DNA from 3 places in the Paenibacillus sp. Aloe-11 genome. Region 2 is predicted to be linked to each of the others. Evidence: predicted binding sites of a transcription regulator. Region 2 holds the regulator's gene; each other region holds the start of a gene.
The links. Region 2 encodes Rex, which represses fermentation and respiration genes when NADH is low (regulators of the CRP and FNR family bind a similar motif). Its sites were predicted from a motif close to TTGTGAAATATTTCACAA; they were not measured.
Positions count from the first base shown of each region.

Region 1: WG8_RS23600 (formate/nitrite transporter family protein) is a predicted target of Rex. The motif match lies at 2,518-2,535, and genes of this name have one in related genera.
Region 3: pflB (formate C-acetyltransferase) is a predicted target of Rex. The motif match lies at 2,065-2,082, and genes of this name have one in related genera.

Region 1 covers NZ_JH601078.1:10,889-14,551, forward strand. The annotation lists gene WG8_RS23595 (molybdopterin-containing oxidoreductase family protein) at 1-1,248, opposite strand, end outside; gene WG8_RS23600 (formate/nitrite transporter family protein) at 1,597-2,442, opposite strand; gene WG8_RS23605 (FAD-dependent oxidoreductase) at 2,829-3,663, opposite strand, start outside.
Region 2 covers NZ_JH601056.1:53,624-57,286, forward strand. The annotation lists gene WG8_RS13660 (cell wall elongation regulator TseB-like domain-containing protein) at 1-395, opposite strand, end outside; gene WG8_RS13665 (amidohydrolase) at 434-1,735, opposite strand; gene WG8_RS13670 (redox-sensing transcriptional repressor Rex) at 1,722-2,375, opposite strand; gene dinG (ATP-dependent DNA helicase DinG) at 2,420-3,663, opposite strand, start outside.
Region 3 covers NZ_JH601056.1:206,644-210,306, forward strand. The annotation lists gene pflB (formate C-acetyltransferase) at 1-1,927, opposite strand, end outside; gene adhE (bifunctional acetaldehyde-CoA/alcohol dehydrogenase) at 2,244-3,663, opposite strand, start outside.

The sequences.
Region 1 (3,663 bases), on a different contig from region 2:
TTCCGTATTCGGTGCTACGACCACCGGATTGCTGCAATATACAAACAGCGCCTTGATTGGCTCATCCTTTTGCAGCAATGCTTCTCCGATCCGGTTCATGTTGATCACCCGGGCATCCGGGTTCCGGCGCAGATCCGGACGCTCCAGATTGGCGCTGTTAAATTTGGCATAAGCGCCATTGGAGCGCGATGCACCTCCTCCGTGCTTCAGCCATTGTCCGGTGAGCGCGGGCAGGCATGTTACCGCGCGTACATTCATGCCGCCGTTATCATGATGCTGGAGCCCGTTACCGATATTGATATATGCCGCTCGCGCCTGCCCGTACATCTCCGCCAGGCGAATGATATCCGCTACAGGTACACCCGTGATACGTGCAACCCGCTCCGGGGTGTACGCCTTAACATGCTCGCGTAGTTCCTCATGGCCTACCGTGTAGCGGCGTAAAAATTCATCGTCCGTTAGCCCTTGCTCGAACAGCACGTTCATTATTCCCAACGCGAGCGCCGTATCCGTTCCCGGGTATAAAGGAATGAACCAATCCGCCCATTGCGCCGTCCGGTTACGGTGAACATCAATAACAACCACCTTGGCGCCTTTTTTACGCGCCTTCTCGGCCAATACTACCTGATGCATGTTCGTGCTAATGACATTTCCACCCCATACAATAATCAGGTCTGCATCCTCTGTGTCCTCCGGGCTGGTGCCCCCTTTAAAACCCATGACAGATGCCCAGCCTTCATTCCCGGCTACGCTGCAAATCGTCTGATCCAGCTGGCTAGAGCCCAGCGCATTGAAAAAACGGCGATCCATTCCGTCCACACTCAATACGCCCATATTGCCATAAAAGCTGTAGGGGAGTATGGATTCCGGGCCGTCCGTACGAATCAGCTCCTTGAACCGACCTGTAATGGTATCGACTGCCTCTTCCCAGCTAATTCGTTCAAATTTCCCTGCTCCTTTGGGGCCTACACGCTTCAGCGGATAGAGCACCCGCTCAGGGTCATATACCCGCTCTGTCATATTGCGAACTTTATTACAAATAGCCCCTTTTGTAATAGGATGATCCGGGTTGCCAGTTACCTTGACAATTTTTCCATTTTCCTTGTGAAGCAGGAGCCCGCACGTATCTGGGCAATCTAGCGGACACACAGCCGGAAAAATACCATCGGCCTGATCCGTCATCTGCTGCCCCCTTTGTAAGTCTGGTTGAAGCGTAGCCTCAGAAGGCGCGCTGTTGCGATAGTCCATGATGTTGATGCTCCTTTCCGTTACCGTTTCCAAAAATTACACTGTACTTATCATATCTACAGCTATGAACTATGGCAAGAGAAGGATTTTGCCAAGCAGCTTCCGACCGAAAGAGCCAAAAAATCCGCCTGCTGCATAGAGCAAAACGGATTTTCGAAAAAATCACAATTAGCCTGTTTCATCATTGCTTACCAGGGGTAAAAGAGATCAAGGCATTATGGACGAGAGCACACTCATCCTCCATGCCAAATCATGGACCACTCCCAAAAAAATCCGCCATGACAGGTTTCGTTCCCCCGGACCTGTCATGGCGGATTTGCTTTGTTCGATTCTGTCAACAGTAACTAATCAAGCGCGATCACTCAACGGATTGGGAGTAACCGAAGAAGTAGTCTGAGTTCCGCTCACTGGATGTGCATCGGAATGCGGCTTTTTCAAATAGGCTAACCAGTAAGCCCCAGCCACAAACAGGCTTCCTCCAACCAAATTCCCCAGCCAGACCGGAATAAAATTCATGATATAATCTACCCATGAAAAATGGCCTGCAAAGATAGCCGCCGGAATGAGAAACATATTGGCCACAACGTGCTGAAAGCCGATAGCAACAAAGGCCATAGTAGGGAACCAAATCCCCATAATTTTTCCACCTATTGAATCCGTGCTATACGCCAGCCATACAGCCAGCGCTACCAGCCAGTTACATCCGATACCAGATATAAACGATTGCAAAAAGCTATCATGCAGCTTATGACCTGCCATATCCACTACTTTGTCCAAATAAGGGCCCGCTTCTGTCAGACCCAGCACATGGCCAAAGAAAAATGCAACAAATAACGCACCAACAAAATTACTGAGCGTAATAATGACCAGATTACGAAGCATGGCGCCAGTCTTAATCCGTCCTGCCCATCTCGCCAAAGGGACAGCCATCATATTGCCGGTCAGCAATTCTCCGCCGGCGATCAATACTAATACCAGTCCTACAGGGAACACAGCGGCTCCTATAAAGGTAGCAATACTCCCCCATTCCTTAGGTGCGCTTGCAATAACACGTATATCCAGCAAAAACCCGAGTGCAATGAATGCGCCTGCCAAAAATCCCAATACCACTGACACAGTCCACGGGTTGTTCGCTTTGGCTACTCCTGTTTCCACCGTCTTTTCGGCAATTTGCCCCGGTTTATAGCTTGCCATATGTTCCCGCTCCTTTAACATCTTTTTACTCTTATATTCTTCTTTTCATATTTTATTTAAAATCAGTGATTAAGTTTGTGAAAAAAATCACTTTTGTAGTTATTAAAAAAAACAGCCCTTGGATCAAGGACTGTTTTTCGTGTATTAATGCGTCTACCGCGCCACTAAGCACTTATAATTAATTATATTCTTCCTTTTCAACTGCTCCCAAGAACCAAAGAACTCCACCGAGACCGATTGCCGCCACAACTACAAGAAAAAGGATATAAAACAAACCCATTATCTACTCCCCCTAATCCTTATGCTCTCTATATTGTACTATAAGGATTCGTTCATACGTCGCAGATTGTTGACAAACTTATGAACAATGTCACAGACAAATCGAATTATACGGTAACTGGTTTTCGCTCAGTTAGCGAAGGCAATGCTTGCAATCCGGCTGCATTCAGGAAATTCCAAGGCTTGTTATAATGCGGCTGAAAGAAGAAATCGACAAAGGCCAGTTGGTCAATGGTCATATGATTTTGAATGGCCACAGATAGAGTGTTAATGGATTGTGTCAAATCCACCTTCGACATAATTTGAGCCCCAACAATTCTCCGTGTCTCCCGCTCATATACAACTTTCAGCAGCACCTTTTCAGAGGTTGGCATAAATTCAGGGCGATAGCTGTCCTCAATGGTTACGGCCTCGACACTCATTCCTTCGTCTATTGCCGCCGCTTCCGTCAGACCTGTTCCTGCAATATTGTCTTCATAAATTTTAATACCCGAGGTTCCTTGAGTTCCCATGTAGGCAATTGTCGGCTGTACCAGATTGCGTGCCACCAGCGTACCCATACGAACCGCGTTCGTCGCCAGTGGGATATAAGCCGTTTTGCCTGTTGGGTTGTAGCGAATTGCACAGCTGTCGCCTGCTGCAAACACGTCCGGGCAGCTGCTTTGCATATAATTGTCCACGATGATTGCACCGTTTGGCAGCATATCCACCTGACCTTTGAGCAAGTCTGTTTGAGGACGGAAGCCGATGCAAAGTATAACAAGCTCTGTTTCGTATTCTCCTTGGGAGGTCACGACTTTGCTCACCTTGCCATTCGTTCCCTCAAATCGACTCACGGTTTCACCCAGTACCAGCTTGATGCCGTGTTCTTTCAGAGAATTTTCAATCCGGTCTGTATACTCATGATCCAAATACTTATTCAATATACGATCAGCGCTGTCG
Region 2 (3,663 bases):
TGGAGGCTCACGATCTCTGCATCTGGAAGCTGCTGCTCAATAATTGCCGTCATTTTCTCCTCGTCGACTCCGTTTTTCAATAGCTCGGTATGGACACCACTATTATCTGCGGCAGGTACATTAGGCTGTCCCTCCATTTTTTGAAAGGGAACCCACACCATTATATTTTCATTTTGGGCATTTTTCCCTTGAACTACCCAATATATCTGACTCCATACTGACTTCCATGTACGAGTCGTGCTGACCAGACCACCCGATTGCTTGGCCTTTATGATAGCGGCATTCCTCTCGGCCACCTGGTCTTGCGTAACATAAGAATAATACCAGAACATGCTGACCAGGATCAGTATCACGGCCAAAATAGCGACCGCTATCCATTTTTTCTTATTTTTCAAAACCTGTGCTTCCTCTCTAAGGGGATGTGACACCTGAATTAGCGCGACAGCAGCCCTTCAAAGGCGGCTTGTGCCTCATGTTTGATGCGTTCCTCGTCCATCGTCAGGCACTCACCGTTTTTCACGACCTGACGACCGTCTACCCACACATGGGCCACATCCTTGGCACTTGCAGAGTATACAGCATGGGAAATAAGGTCCGTACGCGGCAGGAAATGCGCCTGATTCAGATCCAACGCGATAAAGTCAGCCTTGTTGCCTGCTGCCAGCACTCCCACCTCATTTAAACCAATCGACTTCGCGCCGTACTCGGTTGCCAGACGCAGTGCTTCATTCGCAGGAACTGCCGTAGGATCACCGGATACTCCCTTATGAATGAGAGCAGCCAGACGCATTTCCTCAAACATATCCAGATTATTATTGCTGGCAGGACCATCCGTACCGAGCGAAACGGTAACCCCTGCACGCAGCAGCTCAGGCACTCTTGCTACACCACTTGCCAGCTTCAGGTTGCTGCCCGGATTATGGGAAACCGCTACACCACGTTCAGCCAGCAAGGCTATTTCCTCGTCGTTCAAATGAACGGCATGGGCAACAAGCGAAGGACGGGAGAAAAAGCCGAGCTTATCCAAATGTGCAACTGGACGCAAGCCATAATCACGTACGTTTTGCTCAACTTCGGCAATAGTCTCGGACATGTGGGTGTGCAGCGGTAAATTCAAATCATGCGCAGCCTGTACAAATTTTTCGATAAATGCAGGCGGACATGTGTATGGCGCATGTGGAGACATCATTGTTGTAATGCGACCATCCGCCTTGCCATGCCAGTTACGTGCAAAAGTCACAGCCTCAGCCAGCTTGATTCGCTGCTCCTCCTCTGAGCATAATCCAATCGCTCCACGCATCAGACTCGCACGAATGCCTGACTCTTCAGCTACACGAGCCACCTCATCCATATGATCGTACATGTCCAGGAAGGTCGTCGTACCGCCTTTCAGCATTTCCAGCACAGACAAGGAAGTACCCCAGTATACATCTGAAGCTGTAAATTTGGCTTCCATCGGCCACATTTTCTCCTGAAGCCATACTTGAAGTGCCAAATCATCGCCATACCCACGCAGCAGTGACATCGCCGCATGACCATGCGTATTAATCAGACCTGGTAAAAAGAGCAAGCCTTTGCCGTCAAATGCTTCTGTATCTTCCTCTCCTGCAGGCAAAGTCTCGCCAATGTAAGTAATCCGGCTATCCTCCACAATCATATAGCCATGGATTACCCCGGCTTCAGGTCCGTTTACGGCAAAGGAGCCGTTTTTAATCATCCATTTATTCACTGTCATCTTGCGATTCTTCCTTTCCATCCTCTAAATAATAAGCGAGGCTTAGCAAATCGGTTGTAAAATCTGTGGTATGTACCCGGATGTTGTCCGGGGTTTTCAGAATGATCGGTGCAAAGTTCAGGATCGCTTCAATACCACACTCAATCAGCTTGTCGGCCACGTGTTGCGCTTCGAAATCCGGTACAGTAATAATCCCGATCCGAATATTTTTTTCTTTCACAGTCGCCTCCAATTGATCCATTGGCTGAACGACCAGCGTATTGATCATCGTTCCGGTCTTCTCAGGAACAGCATCAAATACGGCTACAATTTTCATATTGTCTTTTAAGTAAGCATTATAATTCGAGAGGGCTTGCCCCAGATTACCTGCTCCGACCAATGCAACGTTGATTTGCTGGTCAATTTTTAGGATATGACGTATTTTTTCAATCAGATAAGTCACATCATAGCCGATACCCTTTCGGCCAAAATCTCCAAAGTATGCGAGATCCTTGCGGATTTGGGCCGGATTCAAATTCAGCCTTTGCCCCAGATCCTGGGAAGAAACCGTAGCCACTTCCCTTTTGTTCAGTGCATTCAGATAGCGTAGATATACGGGCAACCTCCGTACAACTGCCTCAGAAATTTTTTCTGATTTCATACTTGCTCCCCCTAATTGTAACGGACATGTCTCATGTCCGTCCGTTATGCCTCAGTCTCCGGGGCGGATTGGAGCCATTCAGAGATGCGGGGCACCATTTGCTCCGTCGGCATATGCTCCATTTTTGGTCCCGGTAATGAGTACAAAAAGTGCTTTCCGTAATAGGATTCGATGACACGTGTATCGTAAACGATGACGACCCCGTGGTCGCTCGCTGTACGTACCAAACGCCCGAACCCCTGTTTAAAGCGAATGACTGCCTGTGGAACAGACAGCTTCATAAATGGATTTTTCTTCTGCTGCTGCAGCAGCTCGCTTTTCGCCTCCAGCAACGGGTGATTCGGCGGTTGAAACGGCAGACGGACGATGGCCAAACACGTCAGCGCCTCGCCTGGAATATCAACACCCTCCCAGAAGCTGCTGGTTCCCAGCAATACAGAAGCCTTGGCCTCCTGAAAACGCCGGGTGAGCTTGCTGCGGCTCCCACTGTCTACACCCTGTCCCAGCACAGTGATGTCGCTGGAAGACAATGCCTCTTTGAGCGGCTCATACACTTGCCGGAGCATACGGTAAGAGGTAAACAGAACGAGCATTCTCCCCCGGGTCGCCTGTGCAGTCGCGCCTAGCGAGCTGACAAGCATATTAACAAAATGCGCATCTCCTACACTGCCCTTTACACTCGGGAAATCGCGGGGAATGACCAGCAGCACCTGATCCCTGTAGTTAAAGGGTGACGGGAGCTGCGAAGTCATCAGCCGTCCCTCATCTGCAGCTTCCTGCAAACCGAGCTGATCGGTCATGTACTGAAACGATTTATCCACCGACAAAGTAGCTGAGGTCAGAATAATGCTTCTTTTTTTGTCAAAAAACATTTCTTTCAGCTGGCGGCTCACATCTACAGGCACTGCATAAAATTGCAATGATTTACTGCGGAATTGCCCACTCGCTTCAAGCCAGTAGACGGTCGTCTCATCATCAAGACGTATAAAGAGACGCAAATTCTCCTTGATTCCGGCTAAATCCTTGAGCAGTCCTGTAATATCCGTAATAAGGCTGTCAGCCGCATAATCATCATATTCTTCCTTTACGTCCAGCATGAGCTTGTCACCCTTGCGCAAAATTTCGCTTAGTGTGACATTTAACTGATTTTCCAGCGCAGACGCTTGATCCCACTTGGCAGGCTTGGCCGACGGCTTGAGACGAGAAGAAAATTGTCCTGTTTCACCCGGTGTCGCATCACTTCGCTCCGGCAGCATACCAAATAGCTTGTCGCTCAGCAAATCCCATG
Region 3 (3,663 bases), 150 kb from region 2:
CACCTTTTTTGTCACGGCCATGCATTGGGTTCGCACCTGGCGCAAACGGTTCGCCTGCTTTACGTCCATCCGGTGTTGTACCTGTTTTCTTACCGTACACCACGTTGGAAGTAATGGTCAGGACAGATTGAGTAGGAAGAGCATTCCGATAAGCTTTGTGCTTGCGAATCATACTCATAAAGGTCTCTACCAGTTCTACTGCGATGGTATCTACACGATCATCGTTGTTACCATAGCAAGGGTATTCACCTTCGATTTCAAAATCAACAGCAATCCCTTTTTCATTACGGATTGGTTTTACTTTTGCAAATTTAATAGCGCTCAAGGAGTCAGTTGCTACTGACAGACCAGCAATACCACAAGCCATGGTACGAAGAATATCACGGTCATGCAGCGCCATTTCAATGCGTTCGTAGCTGTATTTATCATGCATGTAGTGAATCACATTCAATGTGTTCATATACAGTTTTGCCAGCCATTCCATCATAGGTTTGAAGCGGCTCAACACTTCTTCATAATCCAGCACTTCGCTTGTAATGGCTGGGAATTCAGGTCCTACTTGAACGCCGGATTTTTCATCCTTACCACCGTTAATAGCATATAACAGAGCTTTAGCCAAGTTGGCGCGAGCACCGAAGAATTGCATTTGTTTACCGATTTTCATGGCGGATACACAACAAGCAATACCATAATCATCGCCATAGATTGGACGCATCAGATCGTCATTTTCATATTGAATGGAGCTGGTTTCAATAGAAACTTTTGCACAATATTTTTTGAACCCTTCAGGCAATTGTTCTGACCACAGCACAGTCAAGTTAGGTTCTGGAGCAGGCCCCAAGTTGTACAGCGTGTGCAAGAAGCGGAAGCTGTTTTTGGTAACACGAGTTTCTCCAGTGACAGACATACCACCAATAGATTCTGTTACCCATGTTGGGTCTCCACTGAACAGTTCATTATAGTCAGGTGTGCGCAGGAATTTAACAATACGCAGCTTCATGACAAAATGATCGACCAATTCTTGAGCTTGTTCTTCTGTCAGCGCGTTTTCTTCAAGATCACGTTGAGTATAAATATCAAGGAACGAAGATACACGTCCCAGGGACATTGCTGCGCCATTTTGTTCTTTGATCGCCGCAAGGTAGCCAAAATATACCCATTGGAAAGCTTCTTTCGCATTGTTAGCTGGTTTTGAAATATCAAAGCCATGTTCAGCAGCCATTTGTTTCAATTCATTCAAAGCACGAATTTGTTCGGAAATTTCTTCGCGCAGACGAATTACGTCCTCTTCCATAGCGTCAACTTCAAGGCTTTTCAATTGAAGCTTTTTATCTTGGATCAGGAAGTCTACTCCATACAGAGCTACACGACGGTAGTCACCAATAATCCGACCACGACCGTATGCATCTGGCAAGCCAGTAATAATACCAGCTTTACGAGCTGCTCTCATTTCATCCGTGTAGGCATCAAACACACCTTGGTTGTGCGTTTTACGGATATGCGTGAATATATCAATAATGCTTTCAGGCACTTCAAAGCCATAGGCTTTACATGCATCAATCATCATCCGAATTCCACCGAATGGTTGCAAGGAACGCTTGAATGGTGCATCTGTTTGCACACCAACAATTTGTTCTTTATCCCGGTCCAGATAACCCGGCTTATGTGAAGTAATAGTAGATGGCGTATTCACGTCTACATCAAGTACACCGCCGTTTGCCAGCTCTTTTTTAGTAAGATCAGATACAATATCCCACAGTGCAGTTGTGTTGGCAGTAGGGCCAACCAGGAACTCTTCAGTACCTACATAAGGTGAAATATTGGTTTGGATAAAATCGTTAACGTTGACTTCTTTCATCCATTTGCCTTTTTTAAAACCTCTCCAGCCAGCTTGTTGTCCTTGTAAATCTCTCTCAATCACCGACATGTAAATCCCTCCAAATTGTTTGGTCTTCCGGGTTTGTGATTTTTTTCACTATTTTATCCCGGCCTTTTCACCGATGCCTTAGCTCAGTGTCGGGACCTTTCTTACACTCTTATTGTAGAATAATGACAGAGTGCAGTATGTGATATAAATCACAATATGAGTGATTTATGTCACTTTATTTTTCCCTTGCTCCCGCCTGATCCTGTAAACTTCTCACTCACCTCCCTTCCCAAGCCAACAGGCCCTCTATCAAAGAGAGCCTGTAGTGGTATTGAATAGGAAAATGCTTGTTACAAGCCTCTTCATACCTATTATATTATTGGTCAAAACGTCCGTAGAAGGCATTGCGGTATACATCAGCCAATTCAGTAACCAGCGGCAGCTTCGGATTCGCAGTTGTACATTGATCCTCAAAAGCGCGGTCAGCCAAATAATCTACACGTGCTTCAAAATCCTTCGGATCGAAACCGAGTTGTTGGAACGATTCCTCGATACCGAGTGTTTTGTTCATCTTACGGATCGCTTCGATCAGGCTGTTAACTCCTTCTTCCGTGGTGCGAGCAGGCAATCCCAGTATGCGAGCAATCTCCGCATAGCGCTCATCCGCAACAAAATGCGAATATTTAGGGAACGAAGCGAATTTTGTCGGTTTTTTCGCATTGTAGCGAATGACGTGCGGCATCAAGATCGCATTCGTGCGACCATGCGCTGTATGGTACTGTCCGCCCCATTTGTGCGCTAGACTGTGGTTAATACCCAAGAATGCATTGGCAAACGCCATCCCTGCGAGCGTGGAAGCATTATGCATTTTTTCGCGAGCCAGCTTATCACCAGTCAGAGCTGATTGCTCCAGGTGTTGGAATACCAATTGAATGGCTTTAATGGCCAGACCGTCTGTGTAGTCATTTGCCATTACGGACACGTAAGCCTCAATGGCGTGTGTCAGAACGTCCATACCTGTATCCGCTACAGCTGTTTTAGGCAGCGAATATACAAACACAGGGTCAATAATTGCCACATCTGGGGTCAACTCATAGTCAGCCAGCGGGTACTTCGTGTTGCCCAGGTTTTTGTCTGTAATTACCGCGAAAGAAGTAACTTCTGAACCTGTACCCGAGGTTGTAGGAATGGCTACGAATTGTGCTTTTTGGCCCAGACGTGGGTACTTGTAAATCCGTTTGCGAATATCCATGAATTTTTGTTTCAGGTTGTTGAAATCTGTATCTGGATATTCATAGAACAACCACATGCCCTTCGCAGCATCCATTGGGGAACCGCCGCCCAGTGCGATAATGCAATCCGGTTGGAAACGTCTCATCATTTCAGTACCGCGTTCTACCGTAACTGTCGATGGATCTGGCTCTACTTCAGAGAAGACCTCGATCGCTACCGGTGTTTGGCGTTGGTGCAAATAATGAATGACACGATCCACATAGCCAAGCTTCACCATCATAGGGTCTGTGACAATAGCTACACGTGTGATGTCAGGCATTTTAGCAAGATACTGAGTCGAATTTTTTTCAAAATAAACTTTGGAAGGTACTTTGAACCATTGCATATTCACCGTCCGTTTCGCCACCCTTTTCACGTTAATCAAATTGACTGCCGATACGTTCGACGAAGTTGAGTTACGTCCGTACGAACCGCAACCGAGCGTCAACGATGGAAGGTTGGTGTTGTAGATGTCACCGATCGCACCATGCGTGGAAGGTGAATTTACAATGATACGGCCTGTT